Regions from separate parts of the Ruegeria sp. AG1 genome, predicted to be linked through region 2. Evidence: riboswitches for the same ligand, from Rfam matches in the RefSeq annotation. Region 2 holds a riboswitch; each other region holds the start of a gene.
The links. A riboswitch is a leader RNA that binds a small molecule or an ion and turns the genes downstream of it on or off. The one in region 2 is predicted to bind cobalamin.

Region 1: it holds a riboswitch for cobalamin, as region 2 does, so the genes downstream of both, ACR0B5_RS09560 (DUF4198 domain-containing protein) here and ACR0B5_RS00475 (aromatic ring-hydroxylating oxygenase subunit alpha) in region 2, are expected to answer to the same signal.
Region 3: it holds a riboswitch for cobalamin, as region 2 does, so the genes downstream of both, ACR0B5_RS10170 (hypothetical protein) here and ACR0B5_RS00475 (aromatic ring-hydroxylating oxygenase subunit alpha) in region 2, are expected to answer to the same signal.

What each region holds. Positions count from the first base shown of each region.
Region 1 covers NZ_JBQFYU010000005.1:248,847-253,474, forward strand. The annotation lists gene fabB (beta-ketoacyl-ACP synthase I) at 1-610, shown strand, start outside; gene ACR0B5_RS09545 (enoyl-ACP reductase FabI) at 616-1,407, shown strand; gene ACR0B5_RS09550 (hypothetical protein) at 1,467-1,646, shown strand; gene ACR0B5_RS09555 (FKBP-type peptidyl-prolyl cis-trans isomerase) at 1,659-2,087, opposite strand; cobalamin riboswitch at 2,337-2,538, shown strand; gene ACR0B5_RS09560 (DUF4198 domain-containing protein) at 2,667-3,452, shown strand; gene cbiM (cobalt transporter CbiM) at 3,459-4,070, shown strand; gene ACR0B5_RS09570 (cobalt ABC transporter permease) at 4,067-4,628, shown strand, end outside.
Region 2 covers NZ_JBQFYU010000001.1:104,444-109,071, forward strand. The annotation lists gene ACR0B5_RS00455 (GNAT family N-acetyltransferase) at 1-150, shown strand, start outside; gene ACR0B5_RS00460 (potassium channel family protein) at 192-548, opposite strand; gene ACR0B5_RS00465 (HlyD family secretion protein) at 576-1,802, opposite strand; gene ACR0B5_RS00470 (hypothetical protein) at 1,795-2,133, opposite strand; cobalamin riboswitch at 2,429-2,632, shown strand; gene ACR0B5_RS00475 (aromatic ring-hydroxylating oxygenase subunit alpha) at 2,697-3,968, shown strand; gene ACR0B5_RS00480 (FAD-binding oxidoreductase) at 3,974-4,628, shown strand, end outside.
Region 3 covers NZ_JBQFYU010000005.1:374,786-379,413, forward strand. The annotation lists gene rsgA (ribosome small subunit-dependent GTPase A) at 1-845, shown strand, start outside; gene ACR0B5_RS10165 (alpha/beta hydrolase family protein) at 877-1,734, opposite strand; cobalamin riboswitch at 1,894-2,114, shown strand; gene ACR0B5_RS10170 (hypothetical protein) at 2,203-2,610, shown strand; gene ACR0B5_RS10175 (phosphatase domain-containing protein) at 2,607-3,110, opposite strand; gene ACR0B5_RS10180 (DNA polymerase III subunit gamma/tau) at 3,280-4,628, shown strand, end outside.

The sequences.
Region 1 (4,628 bases), on a different contig from region 2:
GTCGAAGTATAACGACACTCCGCAGAAAGCATCGCGCGCGTTCGATCAGGACCGCGACGGCTTCGTGATCTCGGGTGGCGGCGGCATTGTCGTGCTTGAGGATCTGGACCATGCGCTGGCGCGTGGTGCCAAGATCTACGCTGAGGTGACCGGCTATGCTGCAACCTCGGACGGTCATGACATGGTGGCGCCGTCCGGCGAAGGCGGTGAGCGCGCGATGCGTCTGGCTCTGTCGACCCTGCCAGAAGGCCGCAAAGTTGGTTACATCAACGCGCACGGCACCTCGACCCCGGTCGGAGATGTGGGCGAAGTTGAAGCCGTGCGTCGCATCTTCGGCGAAGGCAACGTGCCGCCCATCTCATCCACCAAGTCGATGACCGGGCACGCACAAGGCGCGGCCGGCGCGCTTGAGGCGATCTTCTGCCTGCTCATGCTGGACAATGATTTCATAACACCGTCGATCAATGTCGACACACTAGCCGAAGGCATCCAGCCCGGTGAAATTGCAACTCAAGTGGTTGAAAATGCAGGTTTAGATTCGGTCATGACCAACAGCTTCGGCTTTGGCGGCACAAACGGATCCATGATCCTGTCAAAGTATAACGGGTGAACGAGATGTCGGAAGTTCTAAAAGGGAAACGCGGCCTGATCATGGGTGTCGCCAATGACCGGTCGATTGCCTGGGGTATCTCGAAAGCGATGCATGAAGCAGGGGCTGAGCTGGCTTTCACCTATCAGGGCGACGCGTTCGGGAAGCGTCTGCAGCCATTGGCCGAAAGCCTCGGCAGCGACTTCATGGTGGATGCGGATGTCACCGATGACGCCTCGCTGGACCGCGCCTTTGGCGAGTTGGGCGAACGCTGGCCAACCATCGACTTTGTCGTTCACGCGATTGCCTATTCGGACAAGAACGAGCTGACAGGCCGGTTTCTGAACACCACAAGGGCCAATTTCAAGCACTCGATGGATGTGTCGGCCTACTCTTTCATCGAGGTCGCCCGTCGCGCCTATCCGCTGATGAAGGACAATGGTGGCTCGCTGCTGACGCTGACCTACCAAGGCTCGAATCGTGTAGTTCCGAATTACAACGTCATGGGCGTTGCCAAAGCCGCGCTGGAATCGGCGACACGGTATCTGGCCAACGACCTCGGCCCCGAAGGCATCCGTGTGAACGCAATCTCGCCCGGTCCGATGAAGACCCTGGCCGGGGCGGCAATCGGCGGTGCGCGCAAGACCTACAAGTTCTGCGACCAAAATGCACCCATGCGCTCGAACGCTACGCTGGAGGCCGTTGGCGGCACGGCGGTTTACCTGACCTCAGACGCGGGGGCCTGCACCTCGGGCGAGATCATCCGGGTGGATGGCGGTTTCCACGTGCTCGGAATGCCACAGCCGGATTTCATGTGACCATATCTTTCCCAGACGCCGCCAAGATTTGACCATCTTTCGGCGTCAGGGATATGGGCATGAGCAAAACTGACCAGATCCTTGCCAGCAATACGCGTGGCACCCAGACCAAACGGAAGTCGGGGTTCCTAAGCCCCCGCGCCCGTGTTCTGCTTTTGACGCTGACCACATTGCTGGTGTTGTTCGTGTTCTTCACGCAACCGCAAGTCCGTGCAGCGCTTGACGGGCTTTGGGGCTAGAACCCCAAGCCTTTAGCTCACCGAGACAACCTCGATATCGAAAATCAAATCCTGCCCAGCCAGCGGGTGATTGGCGTCCAGCGTCACCGTGGCCTCGTTCGCCTCTACAACCGTTACCGGCAGCGCCTGACCGTCCGGGGTCTGCATCTGCAACTGGGTTCCCGGCTCTAGTGGGATATCATCCGGAATACCCTCACGCGGGATGTCCTGCCGCATCGCCGGGTTGATCGGGCCATAAGCGTCGACACAGGCAATCTCGACCCGCTTCTTGTCACCAACCGCCAGTCCTGGCATCGCACTGTCCAGGCCGGGTATGATCTGGCCCGAACCAACCACGAACTCTAACGGATCGCGCCCGTCTGAGCTGTCAAACACGGTCTCGTCCAGCAGCGTGCCAGTATAGTGGATGCGAACGGTGTCGCCTTGTTTGATCTCAGACATTGGGCCTCCGGGGCTTGTGGGAAATTAGGCGCCGAACACAAGCGCGCTACGCCGGAGTCTGACGCAGCGCAGGATGCATCCATCTGATTCTGATGTCCAGATTACGTTGCAAGCGCGCGCATTCTCTGGTCGTCGCTTGCACGCGTGCCTGCAATGCCCAGTGGGCAGAACGGTAACATCCCATCCTATCGACAAGATGTTATCGCTACAGTCTTAAATAGAGATTGACCGATGATGGGAATCTCTGCCATCAGCGTCCTCATGTCCGGTTCCGGGTTCGCCCGGAGAAAAGGGAATGCGGTGCGGGGAATTCTGATCCACCCAATGCCGCAACTGCCCCCGCAACTGTAGGCGGTGAGCAGGGCTGACACGCCACTGGGTTCCACCCGGGAAGGCCAGCCCGATGCTTTGACCCGCAAGTCAGGAGACCTGCCGGATATGCACCCTCGGAAGGGGTGTGTCACCGATGCCGGGGTGTGCATCGGGCCGATGCCCTCATTTCGGGTACATGGTCTCGTTCGCCCCGATATCAAGCAAGAAACGTGCCGGGGTTGGCACGAAGGACGAAGGAAAGACCTTGTGAAGAAACTATTTTGCACGGCTGCGGCTGCGCTGGCGATTCCAGCGATGGCACAGGCGCATTTTCTGCTGGAATACACCACCGACACGCTGATCGAGGCACCGGGCGACGTGCCGGTCAAGCTGATCTTCTGGCACCCGTTTGAAAACGGCCATGTCATGGATCTGGAAAAGCCGCAGGAATTCTACGTGATCCACAATGGCGAAAAGACCGACCTGTTGGACACGCTGGAACCCATCCGCTTCTCAAGCCCTGAAAACGAAGGCGCGGCCTTTCAGGGATCTGTTCCGGTCAAGCGTTCTGGCGACTACGTGATGGTCACGGTGCCTCAGCCCTACTACGAAGAGGCCGAGGATATTTATATCCAGCAGATCACCAAGGCGTTCCTAAACCGCAACGAACTGCCGACCGACTGGATGAACCCCGCAGGTCTGGCGACCGAGATCGTGCCGCTGAACAAGCCCTACAACATCATCGCTGGCTCGACCTTCACCGGTCAGGTTCTGGCAAATGGCGAACCGGTTGCCGGCGCTGAGATCGAGATCGAATACATGGCCGCCAAGCCCAGTTTTGACAACCAAGCCTCGTCCGAGCCTACCGTTTCGCCGATGCCGGGTGGTGCTGTTGTCGCAATTTCTGACGCCAATGGCTATTTTTCCTTCGGTGTGCCGAAAGCTGGTTACTGGGGCTTTGCCGCCCTCGGTGCTGGTCCTGAAACCGAACATGAAGGCAAAGAGCTGAGCCAGGACGCGGTGATTTGGATCCGCGCCTGGGACATGGAGTAACCCCCGATGCACATCGTCGACGGAGCCCTGTCCAACCCGGTCGTCATCGGCGGAGCCGTTGCCGCCGCTGGTGGGGTCGCAATGGGCCTCAGGTCGCTGGATCTGGACCGCATCCCCACAGCAGGGGTGCTGGCGGCCAGTTTCTTCGTGGCCTCGCTGATCCATGTTCCGATCGGGCCGTCGTCGGTGCATCTGATCCTCAACGGTCTGGCCGGGCTGCTGCTCGGCTGGGCCGCCTTCCCGGCCCTGTTTGTGGGCCTGCTCCTGCAAGCCGTTTTCTTCGGCTTCGGCGGGCTGACGGTACTGGGGATCAACACGCTCAACATCGCCTTTCCGGCCGTACTGGCGGGGCTGCTGTTCCGACCCCTGATCGGTCGCGGCTCACCTGTTCATGGCGCGATCTGGGGCGGCATAGGCGGCGCCTTTGCCATTGCGGCCACGACCGTCATGGTGGGCATCTCACTGGCCCTGTCAGGGGACGAATTCCTCCCCGCTGCCAAGCTGGTCTTCTTTGCGCATATCCCCGTGATGATCATCGAGGCCGTTCTGACCGGATTTGCCGTTCTACTGGCACGAAAAGTCAAACCTGAACTGTTCCTGACAAGGCCCGCCACATGAGAAAGATTGCCCTCATCCTGGCCCTATGCGCGGCCCCTCTGCCCGCGTTGGCCCACAAGGTGATTGCCGGTGTTTTTGCATCCAGCGATGCGATCGAAGGGGAAATCGGCTTCTCCAACGGCACCATGGCGACCGATACCGAGGTTGTCGTGACCGATCCAAACGGGGTCGAGCTGGGCCGGGCCACGACCAACGCAGACGGGTTCTTCATCTACACGCCCACCACAGCCGTCGCCCATACCTTCTTTGCCGACCTCGGCGCCGGTCACGTGGCCGAGGTCACCATGCCCGCCGATGACGTTGCCAAGATCATGGGCGTCGCCATCAAGAACAAGCCTGCAGCGTCACCCACGCCTACGCCCTCCTCGGAGGGCGTCACAGTGGCCTCTCTCAGTGATAAGGAGCGTCAAGCTATCGCAGCAGCCGTTCGTGACGAAATACGCCCCCTGCGCCGGGAAATCGCCGCCTATCGCGAACATAACGACCTCCAGACCATTCTGGGCGGCATCGGATACATCTTTGGCCTCTTCGGGCTGGGCTTCTACCTCGCGGCGCGGA
Region 2 (4,628 bases):
GAGACGCCATATCCGAACCTTCTGACGATCCCAGAGGCATGGATGGTGCTTGAGCTCACTGCAGGATCGGTTGAAAAGCTGGGGGGCAAGGCGATTGCGATCGACCCCTTCATGCATGCGCATCTTTGGGACACATCGCAGCACGAGTGAATGCTGTTTGTCACCCTGAGCTCAAAACGTCGCCAGATGAGTCAGGTGAACGCTGGAACGCCGCGGGCGCCAGACAGTGTTATCGACATTGCAGCCTCGACGGCATGGACGCCAATACCGACAATGATCCCCATTAGGATCAAGCCAGTGAGCGCGTTGATGACCGAGAGAAACCTGCCAGCGGGTTTATGTGGTCTGATGTCGCCATAGCCGACCGTGGTGGCATTAATGAAGGCATGGTAGAGGCTAGGTCCGGCGGGCCAGCCTTCGATCCGACCCATTAATATCCCCAGTACGCAGATCACGACCAACAAAAACACTAGGATCGGTGACAGATAAATCAGGTCCCAGAAGAATACGGACAGAAAACTACAAATGTAGCTGGCCTCGCATGTCATGGCTGAATTTGCCCTCTCTGGCTGGTGTTAATTGAAAACCAGCGTTTTGACTGGCAGCAGAATAGCCTGCGCGCGCAGAACGATGGCGTTTGCTATTCCCATGCCATCCACGATCCGGGCCACAAGGGCCGAAAAGCCCCTGATTTCACCGGCATCAATCTCTTTCGCGCGGCTGGTGTAGGCCACACCAACGCAGGAGCTTCCGGGTGGAATGCCATCAAGATGTTTTGGAAAAATCGGTGCAAGGAAGGCGGTCACCGTACCGGGACGGGCGCGATCCTGCTGATCAAGCAAGGTATCACCCGGTCGGAATTGCCCTGCAGCAATCGCGCCCTGAACGTCATCAACGATCATCGGAATAATCGTAAGAGGTTTGGAGGCGCAGGTGATCTCGACCAACATGCCGGGTTTCAGAACGCTTGCTGAAATCTGACCGAAGGCCGCGATGAAACGCCCTTGACCCGTCACGTCGGGGACCAGAATTCCGGCGGGCCGCAGAATGGGGTTCACGACGTCGCCGGGCTTGAGCAGGAATTGCAGGACTGTTCCATCGACTTCGGCAAACACGGTCGACTTTGAGATCTCGGTCTCTGCCTCTGTCAAGGCGGCGCGTGCGGTTTCAAGTTGCGCGGGCAAAAGCGTGGTCTGGCGCAGTTTGGCCCCGTCCAGAGCGGCAAGTGTGGCTGCGCGCTGACTTTCGGCAGCCGACATGGCCGTTTCCAGACGTTCCAATTCTTGTTCGCTGACGACGGTGTTGTTTCGCTCCGCAAGCTCCAGCCGGCGTTCCAAATCCCGCGTGGCCTGTGCAAGATCGGCCTCGGCGGCCTGAACCCGCGCTGTCGCGCTGGCAATGTCTGTTGCGGCTAGGCCCAAAGCGGCCTCAATCTCTGCGATTCGACGCTGCGCTGTTTGTGCTGCAGCCTCCTGCCGGGTGGTATCCAGTCGGAAAATAGCCTCGCCAGCTTTCACTCTGTCGTTATTGGCAACGTAGACTTCGGCAACCCGCCCTGCGCGATCGGAAAGAATAGTTATTGTGCGAAATGCGGCAGAAACATTCCGCGTTGAGGGGTGAAAATAGAAGATCACCGTGATCAGCGTGACCGCCAGAATCGCGCAGGCCGTCAAGCCCCACCGCAATTCATACCATATATTGAACAGGGTGATTTCGTGGCCCCATCGCTTGCCCTGCCTGTAGCGACGATACAGGTAGTCCGGAACGACAGTAATTAGCGCAGAGAATATCAGCTCAAGCATCGGAGCTCTCCGCGGTGTCCGTTTCCGGATTTAGGGGAAGTATTTCGTGCAAAGGCACGGCCGCGATCAAAATGGCTGCGACCCAGAAAGCATTGTTCAAAGTGAATAGCGAAATCAATCCAAGAACGCCGACCAACTGCATCTGAACCTTGTGCGCGCCTGCCGCCATTCGGTCGGGAATGGCCTGCACCGTAAAATACAGCGCGCCGAACCCAAGCAGCACCATGACCAGAAACAATCCGACAACGATTAGAAAGCCGTCGGTCTCTCCCGGAGGGGTCACCCAGAACGGAAGCCTTGCCATCACCTCATCAGAAACGGAGCTTTCCATGTGACTCCTCCCCTTTTTTGCGATGCGCGCCGAAGGGCCATGTTTGATCAGAAATCCTTCGGCGTGAGAGCCTTAGCAAAGGAAAGGCCCACTTGTATCATTCCGAGATTGCAACATGAATCAAGTTGTCTGCGCTGATCTGGATCAAAAGGTAGGGTCGTCAGCAATGCGCGGCGTGGCATGCGTCTGATTCCGGGATGAAAATGCTTCTCTGTCTCAGGTGCCAGTTTTTGCTGGCCATGTCTGTTTTGTTTTTGGAAATGTCGCAAGGCTTTCAGCCACGAATCCATCCCCGAGTAGGTTGCGCGTGTGAGGTGCTGCTGTTTGGTTCTCAGGCGGCAGAGAATTGGGAAGCCGGTGCAATTCCGGCGCTGCCCCCGCAACGGTAAGGAAGGTCAGGTTCGACAGGTAACCACTGGGACGAGGATCCCGGGAAGGTGTCGAAACCGGGCGTAAGCCCCTTTCAAGTCCGGAAACCAGCCTTGCATATATGTCAAACCGCGGGTGGCGGTGGGGGCACAAGTTTCGGACGTGATCCTCGCACGGCTCCGGACTGGCCTCTGATGTCATCTGCCCAAGCTAAGCCGCGGGGCGCGGCAGGAGAGCCAGAAGTGAGCAACGTTCAAAGCCTGTTGGCGCGTCGAAACCCGGCCTATGCCCTTGAACAGGCATTCTATACAGATCCAGATGTATTTCAGGCCGATCTTGAGGCCATCCACTACCGCGACTGGCTATTTGCCATTCCGGCATGTGAACTGGTGAAAACAGGCGACTATGTAACCTACACTGTGGGCGCATACCGCGTGATCATCGTGCGCGGTGCGGACAATCAGATCCGGGCCTTCCACAACACCTGCCGCCATCGCGGGTCGATCATCTGCAAAGCGGCCAAGGGGAACTCGCCCAAACTGGTCTGCCCCTATCACCAGTGGACCTATGAGCTTGACGGCTCATTGCTGTGGGCGCGTGATATGGGGCCTGATTTCGACCCCAAACAACACGGGCTGAAAACCGTCCACTGCCGGGAACTGGCCGGGCTGGTCTATATCTGTCTTGCAGATGTAGCCCCCGATTTCGACACCTTCGCCAATAAAGCACGGCCCTATCTGGAGCCGCATGATTTGAACAACGCCAAGGTCGCCTTTGAAAGCACGATCATCGAAAAGGGCAACTGGAAGCTTGTTTGGGAAAACAACCGCGAGTGCTATCACTGCGGCGGCAACCACCCTTCGCTGTGCCGGACCTTCCCTGATGATCCCTCGGTAACCGGTATTGAAGGGGGTGAAACCCCGGCCTTCATGCAAGCTCACTTCGACCGTTGCGAGGCTGCAGGGATGCCGTCGCAGTTCTATCTGCATGATGACGGGCAATACCGTCTGGCGCGGATGCCGCTTAAGGAAGGGGCGGAAAGCTACACTCTGGACGGCAAATCTGCGGTGCGCCGCTTTCTGGGCCGCGCGCCCTTTGCCGATGCGGGGACGTTGCTGAAGTTCCACTATCCCAGCACATGGAACCACTTCCTGGCCGATCACTCGATTGTCTTCCGCGTCACTCCGGTCAGCCCGACCGAGACCGAAGTCACCACGAAGTGGCTGGTCACCAAGGATGCGATCGAAGGGGTCGATTATGACGTCAAGCGCCTGACTGAGGTCTGGATGGCCACCAATGATGAAGATCGCCGCGTGGTGGAAGACAACCAGATGGGCATCAACAGTCCGGCCTATGTGCCGGGGCCGTATTCGGGGGTCCAGGAATCCGGTGTTCTGCAATTCACTGATTGGTATTGCAGCGCTTTGGCGCGTCACTTTGCGCCCAACACGATGGCGGCGGAGTGACGGAGATGAAAGACCTGAACGCTGTTGCCTCGATCTGGCAGGATGATGAGAGGCTGGAATGCGTCTCGGTCGTGCCCGAGACGCCAAACACCGCCAGCTTTACGTTCCGCGCCCCGTCCGGGGCTTTGTTTGCCTACCATCCGGGTCAGTTCCTGACGCTCGAGATTCCGGCACCGGGGCAGCCGGGAGGCGTTGTGCATCGGACCTATACGATCTCGTCATCCCCATCACGTCCGCGATCCATTACGATCACGGCCAAGGCGCAGCCGGACAGCATCGGTACTCGTTGGATGCTGGACAATCTGAAGCCGGGTATGCGGATGCGGGCAATTGGCCCGGCGGGTCCGTTCACCAATGCTGAAAGCGTCGCCGCCAAGTATCTGTTCGTCTCGGCGGGGTCGGGCATCACGCCTATGATGTCGATGACAACTTGCATGTGGGACGAAGGCCGCGATCTGGATGTAGTCTTCATCAATTGCGCCAAGCGCCCGTCCGAGATCATCTTCCGCCAACGGTTGGAGCAGATGGCAAGTCGGACGCCGGGTCTGGATCTGAAGTTCGTCGTAGAGGAAGCGGATCGTTACAGCCCCTGGACCGGCTACCAGGGTCAGTTCAACCAGCTGATGCTGGGCCTCATGGCCCCAGACTATCTGGATCGTG
Region 3 (4,628 bases), on a different contig from region 2:
ATTGGGTGCTGGCCGATGACAAGAATCGCGTTCAGCATCTGCTTGACCGGCGCAGCCTGTTGCAACGCCGTGCTGCCGGAACCGGGGCCGAGGCGCAGTTGATCGCAGCCAATGTTGACGTGCTGTTCATCGTCAGCTCGTGCAATGCGGATTTCAATGTGCCCCGGCTCGAACGGTATCTGGCGCTGGCGCATCAGACGGGGTGCTTTCCTGTCGTGGTCCTGACCAAAACAGATAGCTGCTCTGATCCGACGGCATATGCAAAAAAGGCTGAAGCGCTTGCGCCATTTTTGACAGTCCTGACGGTCAACGCGCATGACGCGTTAGACCTGCAGCAGGTTCTGGCTTGGTGTCCGGCGGGTCAGACAGCAGCTTTGGTCGGGTCATCTGGGGTTGGCAAAACAACGCTCGCCAACGGAATGACCGGTCAGGATCAGGCAACAGCCGCAATCCGCGAGGATGACGCACGAGGCCGTCATACCACGACGTCTCGCGCCTTACGTCCGATGCAAAATGGCGGTTGGCTGGTCGACACCCCCGGCATGCGCGCCCTGCGTCTGCTCGATGCCCAGGACGGGGTGGACGAAGTCTTTTCGGACATTCTGGAGCTGGCCCAAACCTGCCGGTTCTCGGATTGCCAGCATGAGGCCGAGCCCGGTTGCGCTGTGCAGGCGGCGATTGAAGCACACACACTGGATGCAGATCGGCTGGAACGCTGGCGCAAGCTGAGGCGCGAGGATCAGCGCAACTCTGAGACCGTGGCCGAAGCGCGGGCACGCGACAAAGCCTTCGGCAAGATGGTCCGATCCGCGATGCACGGAAAATCCGCGCGGCGCAGCGATTGAAACAAGGGCGCCGGTCCGCCGGCGCCCCCCATCAAGCGATCAATCGTGGCCAGAGCACCGCATTTCGGCGGGCAAACACACCGATATGGCCGATTTCCCGAACGCCAAACTCTTCCGGTGACAACAGGTGACGGCGTGCTTTCGGACCATAAAGCTCGGCCAACCGCCAAACGGCAGCTTCTGGGACCATCTCATCATCTGTGAAGGCAAATAGGTCGACGGGAACGTCAGCATCCTGCCACGTAGCTTGCGGCAGTGTGTCTCCGATCTCGGGCAGATAGCTTTGCGGCGCGGTGCACCATTTGCGCCATTGCCAATAGACCTTAGGCGGTAGGTCTGTTCCAAACCCAAGTGCCTTGCCCGGCAAATACCCTAGGCCGCTCACGACCAGAGGCACATGCCCATACCAGAACAACCCGGCCAGAGCGCGGTACGGCCAAGGATGATCGCCCAATTTCACAAGGCCAGAACAGACGCAGATCATGCGATCAATCTTGTCGATATCCGGCTGCACTGGCCCCAGCATCCCTCCAAGCGAATGACCAACTGACCATTGCTGCGCCAGCGGGAACCGTCGGCGCATCTCGGCCCGCGCGGCGGGCATGTCCTGCAACGCCCAATCCGCCATCGAGATCTTCGACCGACGCTGTGGCCCCGATTTCGAATGACCGAATTCCCGGTAGTCATAGATCAGACAGGCGATATCCCGATCCGACGCCAACCACTGTGCGAAATGCTTGTAGTAGTCACGCGGAACTCCCGTCGCGCTGTTGACCACCACTACGGTTTCGGGCTGCGCCACGGGCCGGTAAATCCGCCCGGACAGGGCGCCATCCCCCACCGGGATCTGAACATCTTCGATCAGCACTGTTTGGTTTGAATCCAACATGGGTATCCTCGGTGGAAAACTGAACTGATGAGTTCATATTGCAACTTGACCCCAGACAGCCCATGCAAGTCAACTGCGATCCCGCTTGACCACGCGTCCACTTCGCGGATCGGCTTTCCGCAACGCAGAAAGTTCAACTTGACTCAGAATGGTTATGAACGCTAGCGATAGTGCGATGGTTCCCGGCTTTCGCAAGAGGTCGGGATGAAAAGGGAACACGGTGCGGTTTTACCCGGCTCGCTCGGGATGAACCAAATCCGCGACTGCCCCCGCAACTGTAAGCGGTGAGCGATGTCGAGGAGCCACTGGCCGAAAGGCCGGGAAGGTCGGCAAAGCGATGACCCGCAAGTCAGGAGACCTGCCATTGTCAACATAACCCAAACTCGGGCGGGGTGTCCGGGCAGGCCGTGACAGACCCTATCTGCCCCACCTGATCCCAGCCCCTGTCCACCGCGCGGAGGGCGCAGGATGATCTGGAAGACGAAGACACATAGGTTCTCAGCAACCATCTGCCAACATACGGGCAAGACTTGCCCTGCATTGGCACGGCTGGCGCGTTCGATGGTTGACGCGCTGGACCAAGCCGGTCCGGCGACCACATCGGATTTCGAAATCGAAGGCAGCAGCGACCTGACCCATTGCACGGACGGCTGCCACGCCCGGTTTCGGGCCAGCCAGTCTCGGGTGCGGGTCTATTGCGGAGCGGATCCTAATGCCGACAGCGAGACCCTCGATCGCTACGCCGACCTTATGTTCGGTACCGAAACGAACAGCCTGCCTAGCGCAGCGATGACATCCCTGCCCTGCGCTATGCTCGAGGCATCAGTGATTGCGCCGCGCAAAACGACCCCGGCGGAACTGCAATTGTCGGCTTAGGAGTCTGCCAAAGCTCGGGCGGGCAAGGTGGCCCAGTGCTTCTGTGCATCGGTTTCGACCGCGCAGGGGCGTAGCTTGCGCAACCGATCCAGCGCTTGGGTTGGAGCCTCGCCGCATTCGATCATCAACCTCAGCACCACCATGCCAGAGCGACCACATCCGCCCTGACAATGGACAAGCACGCGCCCTCCACCAGACAAAGCCTGCCGCGCCGCGGCACTAACATCGGGCCATTGCGCATCAACCTCTGACGGTGGCACGCCGAAATCCTGAATCGGCAGATGCACCCAGCGGCTGGCGCGCCCCTGAACGTCGCGGCCAAAATCGCGGGCTCCAAACTGGACCAGCTCGGCCTCGGTTGTCATCGAAAGCACGAGCCCCGGCCTCCAATCTCCAATCGTTTCAAGGTCGCCTGCATAGTCGCCGCCCTTTCCCGGCATCGACGTTAGGGCAAGTGTGCCCCCGCCCACTTGCAAAGCATGAATGACCAAATTCGTCATGACAGCATCCCCCCGGAAGCGTTGATCCTGACTTTAGGCTTGATTCACAATCCGAAGATTGTACCCCTGACGCGCCAGTTTCCAAAACAAAATCGTTCTTCAACTCATGTGGACGCGGGCGGCGCGGGCCTCTACGCTGCGGTGACGTTCCGAATCCGCCAGAGCAGACATGACCGACTCAGACAGCCCCGCCTATCAGGTTCTCGCCCGAAAATACCGCCCGGAAACCTTTGCCGATCTGGTGGGTCAGGATGCGATGGTCCGCACGCTGAAAAACGCGTTCGAGGCGGATCGTATCGCGCAAGCCTTTGTCATGACAGGCATTCGTGGAACCGGCAAAACGACGACCGCACGGATCATTGCGAAAGGCATGAACTGTATCGGACCGGACGGAAATGGCGGACCCACGACCGAGCCCTGCGGTCAATGTGAGCACTGCGTTGCCATCATGGAAGGTCGTCATGTCGACGTCATGGAGATGGACGCAGCCAGCCGCACCGGCGTGAATGATATTCGCGAGATTATCGACAGTGTTCGCTACCGTGCAGCCTCGGCCCGCTACAAGATCTACATCATCGATGAAGTCCACATGCTGTCGACCAGCGCCTTCAACGCGCTGCTCAAGACGCTTGAGGAGCCGCCGGCGCATGTGAAGTTCATCTTCGCCACAACTGAGATTCGCAAGGTTCCCGTCACGGTTCTGTCGCGCTGCCAACGCTTCGACCTACGTAGGATCGAGCCCGAGGATATGATCGGCCTGCTGCGCAAGATCGCCTCAGCTGAGAGCGCAGAGATTGCCGAGGATGCGCTGGCGCTGATCACCCGTGCTGCCGAGGGATCTGCTCGCGACGCGACCTCATTGCTGGATCAGGCGATCTCGCACGGGGCCGGAGAGACGACGGCAGATCAAGTACGCGCGATGCTGGGCCTGGCGGATCGTGGCCGGGTTCTGGATCTCATGGACATGATCCTGCGGGGCGATGCAGCTGGGGCGCTGACCGAGCTTGGTGGCCAATACGCCGAAGGGGCTGATCCACTGGCCGTGCTGCGTGATCTGGCTGAGATCACGCATTGGGTCTCGGTCGTGAAGATCACCCCGGACGCAGCCGAAGACCCCACTGTTTCCCCGGATGAACGCGCCCGTGGCCAGCAGATGGCTGAGGCCCTCCCCATGCGGGTACTGACTCGGATGTGGCAGATGCTGTTGAAAGCGCTTGAGGAAGTTTCAGCCGCCCCCAACGCCATGATGGCTGCCGAAATGGCTGTGATCCGACTGACTCATGTGGCCGACCTGCCCAGCCCGGAAGAACTGATCAAACGGCTGCAGGATACGCCTCCTCCCCCTGGAGGCGGGCCTGGCGGTGGGATGCCCATTCAAAGCAACGGCGCGGCCCCGGTCGAAGCCCGCGCCACTACAAGCTACGCCCCTGCGCCACGCGGGTCCGGCGGCGCACCAGTCGCCGCCTTGGCGCAAGATACACAGACGGCACTGGCGCGATACCCAAGTTTCGAACATGT